Regions from separate parts of the Streptomyces hypolithicus genome, predicted to be linked through region 2. Evidence: riboswitches for the same ligand, from Rfam matches in the RefSeq annotation. Region 2 holds a riboswitch; the other holds the start of a gene.

Region 1 (7,843 bases), 3.0 Mb from region 2:
CCGATACCGGATCGGCTGCCGCGCTCGCGGCAGCTATGCTCGTGGGTGATCCGCCGAGGGCCGTTAGCTCAATTGGCAGAGCAGCGGACTTTTAATCCGTTGGTTGTGGGTTCGAGTCCCACACGGCCTACCGCTCAGCCCCAGGTCAGAGAGGTTCTGATCTGGGGCTGGTCTTCGTTTCCGGAGCCTGGGGATCGCTGGCTGGGGTCTCCGTCAGGAACCGGACGGCGTCTGTGCGGTGGAGGACGATGCCGCTGTCCGTCCAGCGTGCCTCGGTGGCCCTTCAGTTGGGCGAGCGACACGTCGACGCCGACGGCGCGGGCACTGAAAGCAGCGCCGCGTGCCAGGTTGCCGCCCCCGCCGCAGCCAAAGTCCAGGACGCTCGCGTCCGACGTGACGCCCCGTCTTGTCGCGGGGCGCGGAAGAGCGACGGAAGCTAGTCGTGCTGCGGGATGGGGCAGTACGTGTCCTGACCGCAGCACGAACGCGAAGCCCGACGTGCGGGGTCGGGCGCCGGTCAGGAGACTGGGGGCATGACGCACAAGGCGCTTCTCGAGGGTGGTCCGGACGATCTGCCGGAGCGGATCGTGGCGATCACGCCCCCCGGCAAGGAGCTCAAGATCCCGCATCGCGGTGGGTACGAGCACTTCAAAGCCACGTCGAGGCATCAGGAAGGTGCGGAGGGGCGGCTCACCGTCTACGAGTGGTGGGAGCGCACGGAGATCGCCGAATAGGGCCGCGTGGGTCAGCGTGGGTCAGGTGGGTCCGAGTAGGTCCGCGTGGAGCCCCGTGGGTCGGTGCGGGTTGCGTTCGCCGGAAAGGTGGTCGGTGTTCGTTCCCTGATGGCGTACAGTTGGGTTCAACGGCGCGGGGTGGAGCAGCTCGGTAGCTCGCTGGGCTCATAACCCAGAGGTCGCAGGTTCAAATCCTGTCCCCGCTACTGAAGAAGAAAACGAAGGCCCGGATCTCGGAAGAGATCCGGGCCTTCGTCGTTTCCGGTGGCACTGTCCGGTGCCTCAGTCCGGTGCGTGGGCCAGGGGTGGGTGTCCGTCACCCGGTCGGCCGACCCCCGCTGGCTGTCCGGCGCGGCTACGGCCAGCCTGGGCCTGGCGCGGTACGGTCCGCACCCGGGAGCGGAGCGGGCAGGAGAGCACAGGTGGGGAAGCCAGACGGAAAGGCTCGCGGGTTCGCCCGTGCGCTGCCGACGCTGTTGATCGTCGGCGGATACGTCTTCGAAATCACCACCCCGCCGAGCTTCATCGGATCCCCGCTCTTCGCCGCCGCACCGCTGATCGCCGCACCCCTGTACTCCCTGCGCTACACGCTGCTGACCGGCGCCGCCGCCGTCTGTGCCGTCGTACTTCTGCATTTCGTCAGCCACACCTCGACCAGGGTGGAGTCCATCACCGAGCTGGTGACGATCGCCACCGTGGCCGCCTTCGCGGTCGTCATCAACCGCGTCGTACGCCGCAGCGGAAGGCAGCTCGCCTCCGCCCGCACCATCGCCGAGGCCGCCCAGCGCGCCGTACTCCCCACACCCGGCGACTGGATCGGCGGGCTGCACATCGCGGCACGGTACGAAGCCGCTCAGGCGGACGCGTTCATCGGCGGCGACCTCTTCGCCGTGCAGGACAGCCCGGCGGGGGTACGTCTGGTGGTCGGCGACGTACGCGGCAAGGGCCTCGACGCCGTCGAGGCGGTGGCGGTAGTCATCGGGGCGTTCCGGGAGGCCGCCGAGCAGGAGGGCTCCCTCGAAGGGGTCGCACGGCGGCTGGAGCGGGCGCTGACCCGGGAGGGCGCGCGGCGCGACGATATCGACGCCTTCGAGGGGTTCACCACGGCCGTCCTCGCCGAGATCCCGCACGGCGAGGACATCGTCAGGGTGGTCAACCGCGGCCACCCCGAGCCGCTGCTGCTGTACGCCGACGGGTCGCTGGACGCGATCGAACCTGACGCCGCCGCTCTGCCGCTGGGCATGGGCGACCTGGGGTCGTGGCCGGACCGGGCGACGCGGCGCACGTTCCCCGCCGGCGCCACGCTGCTTCTCTATACAGACGGCCTCTCCGAGGCCAGGAACACTGCGGGGGTTTTCTACGATCCGTCCGACCGGCTGCGCGGGCGGATCTTCCCCGGCCCCGAAGAGCTGCTGGACGCGCTCACCGGCGACGTACGGCTGCACACGGGCGGGGCTGCCACCGACGACATGGCGCTGCTCGCGGTCGCACGGCCGTCCGCGGGGCAGCACGGACGCCGCAGGACGGTCGGAATCGTCAAGAGGTAGGGGCAGGGGTCGGCCCAGGGGTAGGGCCAGCGGTCGGGCCAGCGGTCGGGCCAGGGGTCGGCTCAGCGGTCGGGCCGAACCAGTGCAGGCTCTGGCCGTGCGGAGCGGTGTAGGCGACGGCGCTCTCGTTGAGGGAGAGCGTGAGCAGGTGCTCGTCGTCGGGTGCGGGGGCGTCCAGCCAGGGCAGCACGGTGTAGTGCTCGTTGGAGATCCAGTGGCATGGCAGGGCGCGGACGACGGCCGCGAACTCCTCGCGGCGGGCGAGCGGCAGGTAGGTCAGTACGGCCGTGTGGAAGACGACGAGGGTGGCGCCCACCGGTGCCTCGGCGACCAGCTCCGGAAGTTCGTCGACGAGGTCCCCGCGGACGATACGGGGGCGGGGCGCCGTACGTACCGCTTCGATGGCGCCGAGCTGTTGGCGGGGCCGCTCGCTCTGGCCCGGCCAGATCAGTGACTGGAGCCAGCGGACGTCGTCCTCGTCGGTGGGGTCAAGGGGGTTGAGGTCGATGCCCGCGCGCCAGGCGATGCGGGGGAGCGCGGCGGGTACGGGCGCGGGGCCCTGCGTACGGCAGTCGAAGGTGACTGGGGACGAGCCGAGGACGGGGCCGCCGTCGTAACGGTAGGCGTAGCGGTCCGGGTGCAGGCACAGGCCGGCCGAGGCGCCGACCTCGATGAGTGCGAGGGGTTGGGGGAGCGAGGCGAGGAGGGGGAGCAGGGTCGCGCAGCGCGCGGGCTCGTTGGTCTGGGTGAAGCGCTCCAGCATCACCGCGCGTACGTCGTCCCAGTGGGCCAGGGTCCACGCGCGGAACGGTTCCCACTGCTCGTACGGTCCGCCGAGGTGGCGGACGGCGCCGAGGAGGAGATTGGGCTGCTGCTTGTTGCCCGGCGGGAGGGCGGCGACGAGGGCGCAGAGGTCCTCGTCCTCGCTGATACGGGCGGTTAGTTCGGCGTACACGGGGGAGACGCCCCGCGCCTGCTGCTCGGAGAACTCGCGGTAGCGACGGGCCACGGACTGCGTGCTGTTGACCACCATGGAGGAGAATTTATCGCTCGCGACACTGGGTAGTCGGCCTGATCGCTTTTGATAATAATTGACGAACCGTCAAGAAACGCATGTTTCCTGAGTGATGATCAAGTCGTCCCGGTGTGAGCTATTCTGTGCGTATTTGTTCGGGCCAATGGCGGTAACGATCAGTCGGAGCGGCTTGGAATCCGGCCCCCGCGTCTATTAACGTTCGATAACGCAGCGCGGTTGTCCCAGTCGTCGCCAGAGACGACACCGTGCGCACGCGCCGAATTCCGCAAGGGAACCGGGGAACCAATCCTTGGGGTGAATCGGGCTGCTTCGCGTCAGCGAAGAGGCCCGTAGGAGACCTTCCTGCTCCGAACCCGTCAGCTAACCCGGTAGGCGAGAAGGAAGGAAAGGAGCACGCCTCCGTGGCGTCCAACAGCCCTGCCCCCACCACCACCCTGCCCCCCTTCGGGGCGGCGAACCACACCGAGAACTTCGGTGGCGGCGAGGGGACGTGGGAAGAATGGAATCCCACTGAGGAGTCCATACGGCCCGTACGCGGCCGGCACCGGGTGGCCAAGCAGCGCGGCGGAATCGGCCGCAGCTCCACCGTGCTGGGCGTCGGCGTCATCGCCGCGGTCGGCGCGGGCGGCATAGCCACCGCGCAGGACAAGCCGGCCATCTCGATCTCGATGCCCGACGCGATATCCGACTCACTGCCCGACGCCAAGTCCCTTCCCGGCGTCGGCTCTTTCATGTCCGACGACCATGCCGACGCAGGCTCCGGCGCCCCGGCGGGCTCCGGGGGCGAAGCCGTCTTCGCTGCGGCCCCTCTCACCACGGCGGGTGTCACCACCGCCGACGCGCAGCAGGGCACCACCGACGCGGGCGAGGCACTGCGCGCCCGCATCCTCCAGCAGGCCGAGCAGCAGCAGGACGCAGCCGACGCCCAGGTCAAGGAGGCCGCCGAGAAGGAGGCCTCCGAGAAGGCCGCGGCCGAGGCCCGGAAGCAGCAGAGCGCGGCCGAGGCCGAGGCGGCCGAGAAGAAGCGCGAGGCCGAGGAGAGGAAGCGCGAGGCGGCGGCCGAGGCCAAGCGCAAGGCGGAGGAGGAGCGGCTCGCCAAGCTCGCCGCCAGTTACTCCCTGCCCACCTCGTCGTACACGCTCACCTCGACCTACGGCCAGTCCGGCTCGATGTGGTCGTCGGGCCAGCACACCGGCCTGGACTTCGCAGCTCCGACCGGTACGCCGGCCAAGGCGGTGCACAGCGGAACCATCAAGTCGGCAGGCTGGTCGGGTTCGTACGGCTACCGCGTCGTGCTCGAACTCGAGGACGGCACCGAGGTCTGGTACGCGCACCTCTCCTCGATGACGGTGTCCGCCGGCCAGACCGTCGGTACGGGCGAGACCATCGGACGTGTGGGCGCCACCGGCAATGTGACGGGCCCGCACCTGCACCTCGAAGTGCACACGGCCGACGGCTCCGGCATCGACCCGGCGGCGTGGCTGCGCGACAAGGGCCTCTCCGTCTGACAGCCAATCCCCCGGCCCCCCTGGCCCTGCTCCCTATGGCCCCCTGGCCCCCTGGCCCCTCTGGTCTCCCCAGTCCCCGGCAGCCCTGGCGCTCACCCCCCGACGCCAGGGCTGCCGGTCTTTCGCGGAATAGCCGGCGCCTGCCGCGGGGTTGACGACCCCATGACTTCTCTCCGCAAGCTGGGTACGTCCGATCTCGATGTCTTCCCGCTCGCCCTCGGCGGCAACGTCTTCGGCTGAACCGCCGACGAGGCGCAGTCCTTCGCCGTCCTCGACGCGTACGCCGCGGGAGGCGGCAACTTCGTCGACACCGCCGACTCCTACTCCGCCTGGGCCCCCGGCAACGAGGGCGCCGAGTCCGAGCGGATCATCGGCAAGTGGCTCGCCGCGCGCGGCAACCACTCCGAGATCGTCGTCGCCACCAAGGTCGGCGCCCACCCGTCGTACAAGGGGCTCTCCGCTACGAACATCAAGGCGGCCGCGGAGGAATCGTTGCGCCGACTGGGCACCGACCACATCGACCTGTACTACACGCACTTCGACGACACCGAGGTGCCGGTCGAGGAGATCATCACCGCCCTCGACCAACTGGTGAAGGACGGCAAGGTCCGTGCCATCGCCGCCTCCAACCTGAGCCCCGAGCGGCTGCAGGCCTCGCTGGACTTCTCGGAACGGGAGTCAGTGGCGCGTTACGTCGCCCTCCAGCCGCACTACAACCTCGTCTCGCGCGGTACCTACGAGGGCGGGCTCCAGGACACGGCCGCGCGCGCCGGGCTCGCCGCCGTGCCGTACTTCGCGCTCGCCTCGGGCTTCCTGACCGGCAAGTACCGGGCGGACGGGGACGCGGTAGCGAGCGCGCGGGCCGAGGGCGCCGCCAAGCACCTGGAGACGGAGCGCGGACGCAAGGTACTGGCGGCGCTGGACGAGGTGGCGGGGGCGCGCGGCGCCGAGGTCGCGACCGTGGCGCTGGCGTGGCTGGCGGCGCAGCCGACCGTCGCGGCGCCGATCGCGAGCGCGCGGACCGTGGAGCAACTGCCGGCCCTGCTGGCGGTGGCGGAACTGGAGCTGACGGACGGCGAGCTGGCGCAGCTGACGGCGGCGTCCGCCTGAGAGCGGTGGGCCAGTAGGTCAGACACCCCCTAGGGCAGGCGGCGGTACGGGTTGTCGGGGACGTAGTAGTCCCGGTGCGGGGCGGGGCGCTGGGGCGGGGGACCGTACCCGTAAGGCCGGAGTTGGTGGCCCGGGGGCCACGGGGGTGCGGGCCACGAGTGCCCGGGCCCCGGGGGTGCGGGCCACTGCTGTGGCGGGCGCGCCCGGCCCGTGGCCCGCGCCGCGTACTCCAGGGCCGGGCGGGCGATCTCCTTGCGCTGCCACAGATGGTGCAGCAGCTCCTGCTCGCGGGCCGTGAAGTCGGCCCCCACGGTGCCCCGGTGGGCGCGGTGGCGCAGGAAGGCCAGCGAGGTCGCGAAGGTCTCGTACTCGGCGACAGCGCGGGCGGCCGCCCGCCCGCCGCTCGTGCGGGCGGCCGCGCCCCGCGCCAGCGAGCGGGCCCGCATCGAGGAGAGCGCGAGCGGTTCGGCGGGGAGCAGCCACCCGGCGGCGGCGTAGGCGGGCAGTTCGGCGGCGATGGTGCGCAGCTCGCTGCCCCGGGTCCACACCGCCAGCCAGGTCAGCAGGGCGAAGGCGGGGACCATGAACAGGGCGTACACCGCGTAGAAGCCGTACCCGCCGAAGACCGCCGAGCCGTTCCACAGGGCGTGCATGCCCATCGCGAGCACCAGACCGGCCAGCGGCAGTGCGATGCGCCGCCACCGGCCCGAGCGCCGCGGGGCGAGCGCGGCGATCCCGAAGCCGATGCCCGTCAGCACCGTGAACAGGGGGTGCGCGAACGGCGACATGACGATCCGCACGAAGAAGGTGGCCGCCGTCACCGAGGCGAGGCCCGAGGCGCCGGCCTGCTGGTCCTCGCCGAAGGCGTTGCCGAGATAGAGGATGTTCTCGGTGAAGGCGAAGCCGGTCGCGGTGAAGCCGGCGACCACCACTCCGTCGACGATCCCGTTGAAGTCCCGTCTGCGGAAGAAGAAGATCAACGCGATGGCCGCCGCCTTCGCGCTCTCCTCGACGACCGGGGCTATCACCGTAGCGCCGAGGGATTCGGCCCCGGCCGGGTCGGCGGTGGCCGTGGCTATCCAGCGGGTCGCGAAACTGTTCGCGAGGATCGCGACCAGCGCGGCGGCGAACGCGCCCCAGGCGAAGGCGAACACCAGATTCCGCCAGGGCCCCGGCTCGACCCGGTCCAGCCAGCGGAACGCCGTGACCAGCAGCGGTACGGGCAGCACGGCCAGGCCCAGGCCGACCAGGAAGCCCTGAGTGCCGGTCTGGTCGCGGACGATGGCGAGGATCACCAGCGCGCACAGGGCGAGCAGCGTGATCACCGCACCCGCGCGCACCGCCCGGGTGCGCCACCAGGTGTGGCGCGGCTTGTAGCGCCAGTGCGCACGAGGCGGTACGGCGGTGAACTGCGGCGTCGGCTCACAGTCGGGGACCGCCGGGTGCTGCCGGGGGTGCGGAGGCGTCTCGTACACCCAATGACCCTAACGAGGGGCACTGACACCTGGCGATGGTGCGATCGCGTCGGCCGGTGCGTCGGCCAGTCTGTGGGTGCTGCGTCAGCCGGTGCGTCAGCCGGTGCGCTAGCCGGTGCGTCAGCCGGTGCGCTAGCCGGTGCGTCAGTCGGTGCGTCAGTCGGTGCGTCGGCCGTCCTGCGGGCGGCGGCGGAAGAGCAGGTCGTGAACGATGTGGCCCTTGTCCAGGCCCTGGCCCTCGAAGCGGGTCAGCGGCCGGAAGGCGGGCCTGGGGGCGTAGCCGCCGTCCGGCACGGTGTTCTCGAAGCCGGGGTGCGCGGTGAGTACGTCCAGCATCTGCTCGGCGTACGGCTCCCAGTCGGTCGCGCAGTGGACCAGGGCGCCGGGTGCGAGGCGGGGTGCGACGAGGTCGAGGAACTCGGGCTGGATGAGG
Region 2 (7,843 bases):
GCCGTGATGGACGACGCGCACAGCGGCGGCGGACTGATGTGGGACTTCGGCAGGACGCTCGTCAAGCAGGCGGTCGCCAACCGGTAGGCGGGCCGGAGGTGGGCGGCCCGGCCCAGCAGGCGAGGTAGGGGCAGCCCGCCCGGCCCCCGCGGCCGGGCCCTCAGCTCTCGTCGCTCAGCTCTCGTCGCTCAGCTCTCGTCGCTCGGGACGAGCAGCCGGGTCCGCAGCTGCTCGCGGGTCTCGGCGCTGAGCCCCAGTCCTTCCGCGAGGTACCGCGTGGTGGAGCCCCATACCTCCTGGACGGTCTCGAAGGCGGCGTTCAGGTACTCCGCGCGGGCGTCGAACAGCGGCCTCAGCAGCTCCATGACCTCGGGAGTCATTCCGGCCGGGGAGCTGTCGCTGCGGCTCACCCGGTAGCGGCGGCTCGGGTCGTTCGACTTGAGGTAGTCGGCCTCGATGGCGTCACGCTCGACGCCGACAGCCAGCAGGGCCACCGCTATCGACAGGCCCGCTCGGTCCTTGCCCGCCGCGCAGTGCATCAGGGCGGGCACGCTGTCCTCGGCGAGCGCCTGCAGCACTTGGCTGTGCTCGGCCGTGCGCTCCTTGATGATCACGCGGTACGTCTGCGCCATCCGGTCCGCGGCCTTGCCGTCGGACAGGATCTCGCGCAGCTCGTCGAGGTTCCCGTCCCGGACCATCTTCCAGAACACCGCGCCGTCGGCAGGGTCGGTCAGCGGCAGGTTCACGTTGCGCACACCCGGCAGCTCGATGTCCGGGCCCTCCAGCTTCTGGTCCGCCTCGTTGCGGAAATCGAAGATCGTATGAAGACCGAGGGAGCCGAGAAACGCCGCATCGGCCGCCGTCGCGTGTGCGAGGTGACCGCTGCGGAAAAGGACACCGGAGCGCACCCGGCGCCCGTCCACGGTCGGCAGGCCGCCCACATCACGGAAGTTGCGCACTGCGGCAAGCTCGGGCGCTGCCGACGGGACCTGCGGCACCTGCTGTGACACGTGGGCTCCTGTGAGTCTGCCGTCGGCGCTGCTCGCCGACTTCGGCGAGTTTCGACGATACGACACCGTGGCCGTGGCGATCATCGCCGCTGGCCAGGCGCTTCAGGCGTATCTGACAGTTGGGGCGAATCGGGTCATATCACCGTAACGCCCGTTGTGTGCAAGGGAGGTGACGGAGGGGCGGGCGGGCCGCTGGTGAGCAGGATCTCATTCGTGACCGTGCGTGGCGAAGATCCGGATACAAATGCCTTTCCGCAGGCGGGGGGAGAAGATCCGTAATCCACGGAGTGTGACGGCAATTCCCTCGCGAATTCCCCTCGCTCAACGGCTGGGCGAATGAGCTCGCTTGTACGGGGAAGGCCGGTCGGCTTACGGTCACGGTCAATCCGGGCGGACCGCCTAATCCTGCCGCCGCCCGGAATCCGAACCTACTCACGTGTGGCAGGAGCGGGGGAACCAGGTAAGTACGCCGGCATTCGGAAGTTTTTGGTCCGGACCGGCTCGGGGTGAAGCCGCGCATCAGCGCGGCCGGGCATCTCCAGCCCGAACCCGACAGCTCACCTCGTAGGCGCCGGAGAGGAATACCCCATGCCCGCAAAGGGTAAGCACCGCCGCCAGAGGCCGAACTCGATCACCCGCGGATTTATCGCCGCAGGCACGGGCGGAGCGGCTCTCGCACTTCCGTTCATGACCGTGACCGGCGCGAACGCCGCGGAGAAGGCCGCCCCGGCCTCCGCGTCCGCCGCGTCCTTCGGCAAGGCGGCCCCCGCGGCCGCCGCCGAGAAGGCCGCCGCGAAGAAGGCCGGCACCAAGACCTACTCCGTGGTCTCCGGCGACTATCTGTCGAAGATCGCCGAAGAGCAGGACGTGCGTGGCGGCTGGCACAAGCTCTACAAGGACAACCGTGTGGTCGTCGGCGGCAACCCCGAGCTGATCCTGCCCGGCATGAAGCTGACCATCGGCGCGAAGGCGTCCGGCTCCGCGCCGCAGGCGCCCGCGAAGCCCGCCCAGCCGTCGAAGTCCGAGAAGTCGTCGCAGCCGTCGCAGCCCTCGAAGTCCTCGGCCAAGGACTCCGCGCCCGCGCCGGCCAAGGACGAGGCCAAGGCGCCCGCCGCCAACAGCGCCTCCAACGCGGCCGCTTCCGGCCAGAGCAACGGATCCGGCTTCACCGCTCCGGTCGACGCGGGCGTCTCCACGCCGTACCGCGCCTCCGGCGGCAGCTGGTCCAGCGGCTACCACACGGGCGTCGACTTCACCGCCTCCAGTGGCACCCCGGTCAAGGCCGTGGCCACCGGCACCGTCGTCTCCGCCGGCTGGAGCGGCTCGTACGGCAACGAGGTCGTCATCAAGCACGACGACGGCCGCTACTCGCAGTACGCCCACCTCTCCTCGCTGTCCGTCTCCTCCGGCCAGAGCGTCGGAGGCGGCACCCAGATAGGCCTCTCCGGCAGCACCGGCAACTCCACCGGCCCGCACCTGCACTTCGAGATCCGGACCGGCCCGAGCTACGGCTCGGACGTCGACCCGCTGGCCTACCTGCGCGGCAACGGCGTCTCCATCTGACGCTCGCCCCGCGACGGCTCCATGCCCGTACGCCCCTTCTCTGCCGCTCACCCCCAGGCGGCAGGAAAGGGGCCTACGTGCGTTCAAAGGCGTATTCCGGGTTGGCCGAACCTGACCCGTGTCGTATCTCACGCTGCGTCACCCCCTCCCTACGGTGGCGTAGGTCACGTCCGCCGGTGAAGGATGTGCCGACGTGGCAGACGATTCGCGATCATTCAGAGCAGGCGCCATCGGGTCGTACGCGGCGATCGGTGACAGCTTCACCGAAGGCGTCGGCGACCCCGGGCCCGGCGGTACGTTCATCGGCTGGGCGGACCGGTTGGCCGTACTCCTCGACGACCGCGTCCCCGAGCACACCTTCCGCTACGCCAACCTCGCGGTCCGCGGCCGCCTCCTCGACCAGATCGTGGCGGAGCAGGTCCCGCGGGCGCGGCAGCTCGCCCCCGATCTGGTGAGCTTCTGCGCCGGCGGGAACGACATCATCCGGCCAGGCAGTGACCCCGACGACGTAGCCGAGCGCTTCGAGACAGCGGTCGCTGAGCTCACCGAGGCCGTCGGCACCGTCATGGTGACCACGGGCTTCGACACTCGGGACGTTCCCGTGCTGCGCCATCTGCGCGGCAAGATCGCGACGTACACGGCGCATGTGCGCGCGGTCGCCGACCGCTATGACTGCCCGGTGCTCGACCTGTGGTCCCTCAAGTCGGTCCAGGACAGACGCGCCTGGGACGGCGACCGCCTGCACCTCTCGCCCGAGGGCCACACCCGGGTCGCGCTGCGGGCCGGCCAAGTGCTGGGCCTGGACGTCCCCGCCGACCCCGACCAGGTGTGGCCGCCGCAGGTGCCGCGCAACTCGCTGGAGGCGCGCAGAGACAACATCCAGTGGGCGCGCGAACACCTGGTGCCGTGGATCGGGCGGCGGCTGCGCCGGGAGAGCTCGGGGGATCACGTGGCGGCGAAGCGCCCGGACCTGCTGCCGCTCTGAGGCGCTGAGCAGGGCGTGGTGGCCTTGACGTTCAGTCTCGGCCAGGGGCGTGCGCCCCCCTGTGCCAGACGTGAGGCCGGCGCCCTACGGGGACAGGAGGTCGCCCGCGCCGATCAGGGCCGTGTTTCCCTCCGTGGTGCAGGCGTGGGCTCCGGCGCGTGCGCCCAGCCGGGCGCACTCCTCAAGGCCCTGGCCGGCCAGCCGCCCGTACAGGAATCCGCTGACATAGGCGTCCCCGGCGCCGTTGGAGTCCACCACCGGGCCGGGCGGCACCGTCGCGGGAACCGGCCGTGGGGTGCGGCTGCCGTCCCGCGTCAGCAGGTACGAGCCGCCCGCGCCCGCCGTGGCCACCACGGCCTCGGCCCGTCCCTCCCGCAGGATTTCCCGCATCACGGCGGCGATCCGCTCCCCGGCGCCGGCAGCGCTGAGGAACACCAGATCGCAGCGGAGCGCGAACTCCCTGTGGTGGTCGGCCAGTCCGTCCCAGTCGTGCAGGTCCGTCGAGACCGGAACACCCAGCTCCTCGATGTCGTCGAGGAGATGACGCGCGAAGTCCACTATGCACAGGTGGACATGACCGGCACGCCGCAGATGCGGAAGGTAGAAGTCCCGCGGCATCCGCAGGCCGCCCGGGTCGCGGGCGTCGTAGAACGACATCCGGCGGCCCGTCGAGCTGTCCACGAGATTGACCGCGCGCCGGGTCCCCGCCGGTGAGATCAGCGGCTCGAAATCGACTCCACCCTTGGCCAGCCGCTCCCTGACCTGCCCGCCGATCCAGTCATCCCCGATGAAGTCGATGAATTTGACCTCAAGCCCCAACGCCCGGCAGCCCAGCGCGACATTGCCGCCGGTGTGCCCCGGCCACTCCCGGATGGGTGGCACGCCAAGCGAATCCGCGAGCGGTACGGGCAGCGAATCGACGCGGACGACGGTGTCCACCCCACTGCCGCCGACGACCAGGACGTCATACACCGCGTGCACAGACTGCTGTTCCGACATCGCAACCCCTTCCGGCTCCGCGGCCCAGTATGAACTGCTCCCGGATCAAAGGGACTGAGATCAACGGGACAGGTGGTGTGACACCCCTGGTCAGCTTGTCAGCGGGCGGCCGCCGCCAGCGCCGCGCGATCGATGCCCAATTCGCGGGCGAGCGCGTCCTCGGCCCATTCCAGCATGGTGCCCCGGGTCAGAGCTACCGGGGTTCCCGCGTACGACATCATCTGGACGGCGAGCCCGTCCAGCAGCGCAGTCAGCCGCCAGGCCGCCGACGCCGGGTCCTCGCACCGGAACTCACCGGCGTCCGCGCCCTCCCTGATGGCCTCGGTCAGCGCCGCCTTCCACTGCCGGTCGAGGTCGCGGGCCACTTCGCGGAGCACCGGCTCACGCAAGGACGCCGCCCAGCCCTCGATCCAGAGCCTCCATCCCTTGGCCTGCCCGGCCGGTGCGTACCAGCGGATCGCGGCCCGGAGTCTGCGTACGGCGCTGGTGCGCCGGCCGAGCAGTTTGCGCAGCTGCGCGAGGTCGCCGGCCGCGGCGTACACGAAAGCGGCGCCGACGAGCTTCTCCTTGGTCGAGAAGTGGTACAGCACCAGCGCGTTGCTCACGCCGAGGGCAGAAGCGACATCGGCGATGCGCAGGGCGCTCACTCCCCGCGCCTCGATCTGTCCGACCGCGGCACGCAGCAGTTCCTCGCGCCGTTCCTCCACGCTCAACCGCACTCTCGCCACCCGGCAAACCCTACACACGGGGGCGTCCCACCTGCCCCTACTGCGCAGCCACGACCGATCCGGCGGGCCCCGATCCGGTGGGCCCCGATCCGGTACGCGTCACCGGTACCAGCCGAACCGTTCCGCCATGACCGGGAGCCGGTCGTCGACGATCGCGTGGGCGGCGGCGCGCGGCGTCGTGCCGTCCGCCTCGGCCCGCGCCAGCATCTGGCCGACGAGGGTGCGCATCGAGCTCCGCGTGTACGCGAACGCCTCGTCCGGGTCGGGGCCGATGTCCCCGAACAGCGTCCACCACCACCAGGCGTTCGTACCCGAGTTCACGACGACGTCCGGCAGCACGCTCACCCCTCGTTCCGCCAGCAGCGCCTCGGCCTCGGGCAGCACCGGCATGTTCGCCGCCTCGACGACCCAGCGGGCCTTGATCCGCCGCTGGTTGGCCGCGTCGACGGCGTACGACACGGCCGCCGGAACCAATACCTCCGCCTCCGCGGACAGCCAGGCGTCGCCCGCCAGTTCCTGGTCGTCGGAGCGCAGTACGGCCCGGTCCACCGCGCCGTACGCGTCACGGGCGGCGAGCAGCGCTTCGACGTCCAGCCCGTCCGGGTTCGCGACCGTGCCCAGCACATCGGCCACCGCGACGATCTTCAGCCCGGCCTTGGACAGGAAGCGGGCGGTGGCGCCGCCCATCGTTCCCAGGCCCTGCACCGACACGCGCGTCCCCCGGTGCGGGATCGCCGCGGAGTCGAGCGCCGCGAGCACCGACTCGGCGACCCCGCAGCCGCCGACGAGCTCGCCGAGCCCGATGCCGCCGACCGTGACGCCGAACGCGTCGGCGAGCCGCCCGCGCGCCGCGCTCTCGTCGTCGAGCAACGGGTAGACGGCCTGAATGGTGGAGACGAGGCCGGCCTCCGCCGCGGCCTTGTCGACGATCTCCTGGGACAGCCCCAGATCCTCGCCGGTCGTCCAGAAGCTCTCGATGTGCGGGCGCATGGCGCGCAGGTAGCGCACCAGAATGCTGTACGCCTCGGGGTCCTGCGGGTCACAGTCGATGCCGCCCTTGGCGCCGCCGAGCGGTATGTAGCGCCCCCTCGGATGCGCAGGGTCGTAGTGGAGGGCTTCCTTCATCGTCATGCCGCGGGCCAGTCCCGCGACCTCGTCCACGGTGCAGCCCTCGCGCATGCGCAGGCCGCCACTGGCCACTCCGCGCAGCAGCCGGTCGACGACCAGGAAACCCCGCCGTCCCGTGATGTGGTCGGTCCAGGTCAGCGAGACCAGTGGGGCGCTCATACGGGGGACGGACAAGAGGGTGCCTCCGGGCGCGTGACGGTGCCTGCGACTCGCTGGTTCGACTGGCTGAAAAACTCGACTGAACAGTCAGTCAGTATCGGAAGCGGGTGCACCCCTGTCAACGCAGTCGCCGGCCCGGTCCCGTACCCGCCCACGTGACGGGCCGGTTCCCGCGCTGTCGTACCCGGCGCCCATAATGGATGGACCCGTGAGCTCCAGGAGGTCCTGTGACCGGCGACGACACCCTGCACACGCTGCGCACCCGGCTGCGCTCGCTGCGGACCGCCGCATTCGGCGCCGATCCGGCGGGGGAGCGTATGGAGCGCATCCGACGCTCGCCGAACTTCGCCGACGGCGTCTTCCAGAACCCCGTGGGCGCCCGCACCAGGCCGACCGGCTCCTCTCTCGAACTCGCGAAGGTGTACTTCCGCAAGGAGGAGCGGCGCCGCAGGGCCCCCACCGGTCCCGTGCCCCTGCACGCCACGACCCTCGCCGACCTCGCCGAGGCGCCCGCCACGGGGCTGCGGCTCACCTGGATGGGGCATTCCAGCGTGCTCGCCGAGATCGACGGCCGGCGCCTGCTCTTCGACCCCGTCTGGGGGCAGCGCTGCTCTCCCTTCGCCTTCGCCGGGCCCAAGCGGCTGCACCCGGTGCCGGTGCCGCTCGCCGCCCTGGGCGCGGTCGACGCGGTCGTGATCTCCCACGACCACTACGACCACCTGGACATGCCCACGATCCGGGCTCTCGCCGGTACCCGTACGGTCTTCGCCGTGCCGCTCGGCGTGGGCGCGCACCTGGAGCGCTGGGGCGTACCCGCCGACCGGATCCACGAGCTGGACTGGAACGAGACGGTGAAGATCGCCGGACTCAGCCTCACCGCGACCCCCGCGCGGCACTTCTGCGGCCGAGGCCTGCGCAATCAGCAGCACACCCTCTGGGCCTCCTGGGCGGTGGCGGGACCGGAGCACCGCGTCTACCACAGCGGCGACACGGGTTACTTCGACGGGTTCGAGGACATCGGCGCCGAGCACGGCCCGTTCGACGCCACCATGATCCAGATCGGCGCCTACAGCGAGCACTGGCCCGACATCCACATGACGCCCACCGAGGGCGTCCGGGCCCACCTGGACCTCCAGGGTGGCAGCGCCCAGGGCCCGTCGGCCGGACCGATGCTGCCGATCCACTGGGGTACGTTCAACCTCGCCCCGCACCCGTGGGCGGAGCCCGGCGAGGGCACCGTCGCGGCTGCGCGCGATGCCGGCGCCAGGATC

Evidence for each region. Region 2 has a riboswitch for cyclic di-AMP ahead of ACU6WZ_RS01295 (M23 family metallopeptidase). Riboswitches for the same ligand answer to the same signal wherever they lie in the genome.
Region 1: another riboswitch for cyclic di-AMP. It lies ahead of ACU6WZ_RS15405 (M23 family metallopeptidase); the one in region 2 lies ahead of ACU6WZ_RS01295 (M23 family metallopeptidase).

Annotation. Positions count from the first base shown of each region.
Region 1 is NZ_CM128811.1:3,244,565-3,252,407, forward strand. Features, by position in the region: tRNA gene ACU6WZ_RS15380 (tRNA-Lys) at 58-130, shown strand; gene ACU6WZ_RS15385 (DUF5988 family protein) at 534-734, shown strand; tRNA gene ACU6WZ_RS15390 (tRNA-Met) at 867-940, shown strand; gene ACU6WZ_RS15395 (PP2C family protein-serine/threonine phosphatase) at 1,157-2,281, shown strand; gene ACU6WZ_RS15400 (DUF2332 domain-containing protein) at 2,271-3,314, opposite strand; cyclic di-AMP (ydaO/yuaA leader) riboswitch at 3,562-3,707, shown strand; gene ACU6WZ_RS15405 (M23 family metallopeptidase) at 3,719-4,825, shown strand; partial or broken gene ACU6WZ_RS15410 (aldo/keto reductase) at 4,988-5,935, shown strand; gene ACU6WZ_RS15415 (PrsW family intramembrane metalloprotease) at 5,965-7,410, opposite strand; gene trmB (tRNA (guanosine(46)-N7)-methyltransferase TrmB) at 7,567-7,843, opposite strand, start outside.
Region 2 is NZ_CM128811.1:245,289-253,131, reverse strand. Features, by position in the region: gene ACU6WZ_RS01305 (aspartate aminotransferase family protein) at 1-87, shown strand, start outside; gene ACU6WZ_RS01300 (tyrosine-protein phosphatase) at 189-1,010, opposite strand; cyclic di-AMP (ydaO/yuaA leader) riboswitch at 1,426-1,594, shown strand; gene ACU6WZ_RS01295 (M23 family metallopeptidase) at 1,599-2,573, shown strand; gene ACU6WZ_RS01290 (SGNH/GDSL hydrolase family protein) at 2,767-3,558, shown strand; gene ACU6WZ_RS01285 (carbohydrate kinase family protein) at 3,643-4,557, opposite strand; gene ACU6WZ_RS01280 (TetR/AcrR family transcriptional regulator) at 4,656-5,285, opposite strand; gene ACU6WZ_RS01275 (Glu/Leu/Phe/Val dehydrogenase dimerization domain-containing protein) at 5,385-6,572, opposite strand; gene ACU6WZ_RS01270 (MBL fold metallo-hydrolase) at 6,800-7,843, shown strand, end outside.